DNA from 2 places in the Staphylococcus simiae genome. Region 1 is predicted to be linked to the other one. Evidence: riboswitches for the same ligand, from Rfam matches in the RefSeq annotation. Region 1 holds a riboswitch; the other holds the start of a gene.
What was found. A riboswitch is a leader RNA that binds a small molecule or an ion and turns the genes downstream of it on or off. The one in region 1 is predicted to bind thiamine pyrophosphate.

Region 1 (2,499 bases):
TGGCATCACTTTCTTCAGCGTTTAAATGATTGTGTTGGATATTTATTTCTTCATAAACTGAATTAGTTATAAACTGTAATTCTGGGTTTTGATAGACTAGATACATATGTTGTGCTGCATCTTTAATAGCTTGAAGCGTTTGATTATTGAATGTCATTTTACCTTTGTATTTAATTAAATGCATGATTGATTCTAATAAAGACGTTTTACCACTACCATTTTGTCCAGTAATCGCAATCCATTCATGCGTATAGATAGGTAGGTGCTCGATTTGAAACAATGTTTTTTTACCTCTTATCACTTGTCCATGGGTGAAATTAAACAGTTTAGTCTTCTGGATTGGTGTCTTTAAAGTGTTAATAGGGGCATCATGCCATGCATTTGGATGCCATACACCAAATTGGGAAAGCAAATGTTCATAATGCTGTAAAATAATGTGTGGTTGATCATCAGCAATAATGCTACCATCATAATCCATTAACAACACACGATCAACGACATCCCAGATATATTCCACTTTATGCTCAACTATAATAACGGTTTGATCTTGCCATAAGTCAATTAATTTTTGCCATAATTCTTGAGTTGCTTGGTCATCTAACATAGCAGTAGGTTCATCCAAGAATAAAGTTTCAGCTTGTTGTAAGATCGTTTCTGCGATAGCTAATTTTTGTTTCATACCACCACTTAAATCTTTAATATATGTGTGAGGTGTGACATTCAAATTAACCATAGATAATGCTCGTTCTATTTGTTCAGTCATTTCATATCGTGGTACTTGCTTATTTTCCAAAACAAAGGCTAGCTCTTCATATACTTTGGGCATACAAAATTGGCTATCAGGATCTTGAAAAATAATGCCATTAGATGAAGTAATTTCTAATTCATCATATTTTAATGGTAATTCAACTAAATTTGGAACAATACCGCATAAAACATTTAACAAAGTACTTTTACCTGAGCCAGAAGGGCCTAAAAGTAATACTTTTTCTTTGTCTTTAATTGTAAGATTTAAATGGTCAAAAATTTTCTTCTGACCATTAGGATATTTTAATCGTAAATTACTAACTTTTAACACTTTAAGGACTCCTCTTATAAGTTGTCATAATCTTGTTTAGATGCCGGTCTAAATAATTTGGTAACACCAGTTTGATCTAAAGCTTTTACTATTAAATAAGATAATAGTCCAGCTACGAAAATACCACTTATTAATCTAAATACGATAAATAAAATTAAATTCCAACCTGCGACTTCATTTAAATAACCATAATAATAATCAATTGGGAATGCTGCTAGGGCAGTACAAAAACCTGCTAACATCGCAACCATAACTGAACGTGATTTATATTTGAAAATGAAAAAGATAAGTTCACAAGCAAGACCTTGTATGAGTGCATATATAATAGTAGGGATATCAAATCTTCCCATAACAATTGTTTCCCCAGCACCAGCTGCAAACTCTGCTAATAAAGCAATACCGGGTTTAGGAATAATTAAATAACATACAATAGCTGCCATAAACCATACACCATTGGTCAATTGTTCTATATGTAAGCCAGCAACTTGAATGCCATTATAGACAAACCACCATAAGTTATAAATAATTGCAAATACTACTGAAATCATAACCGTGACTAAAATTTCAGATAGTTTTAAACCTTTTGACATAATCATTTCCTCCTAAAAAAACGCACAACCCTCCATAGGAAAGTTGTGCGTGACAATATATGCGTATAATATATTATATTAACACTTTCCTACGCTAGTTCAAGCTAGATCAGGTTCGAAGGGTTTGAGGAATAACCTCATCTCAGTTAAAAACACCCCTAGTGCGTTCAATTATTTATTTAATTCTACTCTAAGTTGTTTGTTAAATAATGTCAATACGCTAAATAGTATATTATTGATTTAAAATGTTAATTAATTTAAAGTATCTTGAATATCTTGTTTTGTTTGATCTATGTCATCTGATTTTTTCTCTTTTTGTTCTTTTAAATCTTGTTCTACTTCTTTAGCTTTTTCAGCTGCTTTTTTTGCTTGTTCTTCTTTTGACATAATAAATACCTCCAATAGTATATAAATTGTTTACATTTAAATATTACCCAGTTATGCTATTTATAAACTTTTTTAGAGCCTGGGACAAAAACATTTCAGACTTGAATTTAAGCATTTGGCAGTAATTCACTAGTTTGTAAAATGTTGATAAATCAACGTTTTACAAACTAATCAGTCTTGCCGAGGGGGATTACGACATAAATTTTATATTAAATTTATTTCCGTCCCGCTTCCTTTTATACATTTATTTAAAGACAACAACAATAGATTAATATATAATAATTTTTGAGGTGAACATAATGTCTTTTCTTAGGAAACACGCCGAAATTATATTTAGCTATTTAATCGGTATCGTTTCACTCTTCACTGGTCTCATTATTTTAATAAACTTACCTTTGATTAAACAGTTAAATGGTGGTAAGAAAGTAAACACACATGTACATA
Region 2 (2,499 bases), 1.0 Mb from region 1:
TTGACCAATTTCTGGTGTATATTGAATACTTAATGAAATATAGTGTTTCGCTTTAGCAACAGCTTGGTCAATCGTTCGTCCTTTAGCAAGTTCTGCTGTGATAACTGCTGAAAATGTACAACCTGTTCCATGTGTATGTTGAGTAACAAATCTTTCATTTTCAAAGACTTGGACGCTATCTTTAGTAAATAAATAATCTTTGGCGATATCCGTATCGGAAGCATGTCCTCCTTTGATAACAACACCCTTACTACCAATTTCATTAATAAATACTTTGCCTGCTTGGTATATCTGTTTCTCGCTTTCAATTTTTAAGCCAGTTATTTCTTCCGCTTCAGGTAAATTAGGCGTTACAACATCAGCAAGTGGTAATAATGTATGTTGTAATTTGTTTTTCGTAGTATCGTCCATTAAAGAATCTCCACTTTTTGCTAGCATAACTGGATCAATGACATAAGGTATAGCAGGATACGTTAATAAATATTGACGTATGACTTGCATGGTTTCATGAGTGGCAATCATGCCTGTTTTAATTGCATGTGGCAATTCGTCTACAAAGACGCTCGTTAATTGTTCTTCAACCCAAGAAGATTCTAAGTTATGTATATGTTGTACTCCTAAAGTATTTTGGGCAACTATACTCGTTATCACGCCCATACCATAGACCCCACAGGAATGAAATGATTTAAGATCTGCCATAACACCAGCACCACCTGTGGGATCTGTACCAGCAATGGTTAAAGCTATTTTTGGTTTATTCATTATATTGTCCTCCAAATTCCCATTGTTCGAGTGTATCAGCCATATTAAAGAAGTTTCGTTCATGGATACAACTTTCTAAAAATACATGTTTAACTTGTTCAATATCTGTTTGCGAAAACGTTTGGCTTAAACGATCAATCAATTGATCAAATATGTCAATAATGTTATCCATCTCTGTATTATAAAATTCAAACCATTGTGCAGTTTGACTTTCTCTATTTAAATGTTTATCTTGTAATGCCCTTTTAGCAATTTCAGCATATACATAAGGACAAGGTGCCATCGCTGCAATAGTGTACACAGCATTTTCACGACTATAAGCTTGAAAATACATATGTTTTATATAATGGTCTCCACTTGGAGGCCATACTTTTTGTTGAATAATATCTTCATATGGTTCACCAATAAACTGAGCCAAAATGTCGTGTGCACTAACCTCACCATCAACCATAAATTCAATTTGTTCCACTAAAAATTTAACATCTGTCATACTTGGCATTTTGGGTATTAATAAAGCATACAAATTAGTAAATTCTTTTAAGTAAGCTGCATCTGCTTGTAAATAATGACGTAACACTGCCTTACTAATTTCACTCTTCAATAACTTTTGAATGAATTTATCATGATAAATATCATGAATGATTGGTTGTGCTAATTGTTTCAAATCTTGAGATAGTGTCAATGTTTATTCCTCCAATAAAAAAACTACTTCCAACAATTAGGAAGTAGTTTTTATGACAAATAGACAGAATCGAATCTATAATCAACTACTTTCCTACGTTGGTATTAACCAAATCAGGTAATAAGGGTCTGATTACATCATCTCAGCCTACATAGCTCCCCTAGTAGTAATTTATTTAATTTTGATGATAACTTGATTTTAGCAAACGCTTTCAATCTTTTCAAACATTGCAATTAGTTACAAGAAAAAATTTTATGTTTTTCTTCTTAATATACATTAAATTCTGTAACAAATTGGAATGATGATTATGATTGCCTTGTAATGTTGTACTGCAACTTCTACATTAAAGTCTTTGTTAATATACCTGACCTTGTAACAAAGAAAAAGTGATTGGACATATCCAACCACTTCGTTATTTAAATTATGCAGTTACCCAGTGACCAGGGCCACCTGTGTTATAAAGTTTTACAGCTGCAGCATCTTGAACATGTTCTGGTGCTTTAGCTGGTGATACACCTTTATATTCTGCAGGTGCTACTGAATCCCAAGTAGATTGTAAGAATTGATATTTACCTGCTGCACCTGAACTTGGATTAATTGCATGAATGTTGCCACCAGATTCACGTTGTGCGATTTGTTGTAAATGACTATTTACATTTACTGATGAACCACTGTCAGCTTTTGAATCATTTGAACTTGCTTGACTAGATTGTTGTTGCGTTGCTTGTTGTGTATTATTTGATGATTGCACTGATTGTTGTTGTGTTGAACCTTGTTGTTGTGTGTCATTGACAGCTGTAGTTTGAGGTTCATTTGTTTGTGCTGTTTGTGGTGCTGAAACTTGTTGCGGTTGTGCGCTATTTGCTTGTTGCGTCGCAGACACTTGTGAAGGTGCAGTTTCATTTGTTGCTGTTGTTGCTTGTGCACTTACGTCAGCATTTGTTGCACCAGTTGCATGATATTCCCAACTAAAGTGAGTACCATCAGATTCAAAATGATAAGTAAATCCTTCATAGTCAAATGTATAATTATAAGCTCCAGCTTCAATTGGATTT

Region 2: linked by a shared signal. The riboswitch ahead of tenA (thiaminase II) and the one ahead of J3R86_RS04405 (ECF transporter S component) in region 1 are both predicted to bind thiamine pyrophosphate.

What each region holds. Positions count from the first base shown of each region.
Region 1 is NZ_CP071589.1:970,218-972,716, forward strand. It holds gene J3R86_RS04400 (ABC transporter ATP-binding protein) at 1-1,078, opposite strand, end outside; gene J3R86_RS04405 (ECF transporter S component) at 1,093-1,668, opposite strand; TPP riboswitch at 1,738-1,838, opposite strand; gene graF (glycopeptide resistance-associated protein GraF) at 1,921-2,055, opposite strand; gene auxA (lipoteichoic acid stability factor AuxA) at 2,355-2,499, shown strand, end outside.
Region 2 is NZ_CP071589.1:1,999,363-2,001,861, forward strand. It holds gene thiD (bifunctional hydroxymethylpyrimidine kinase/phosphomethylpyrimidine kinase) at 1-762, opposite strand, end outside; gene tenA (thiaminase II) at 755-1,444, opposite strand; TPP riboswitch at 1,518-1,616, opposite strand; gene J3R86_RS09210 (transglycosylase family protein) at 1,866-2,499, opposite strand, start outside.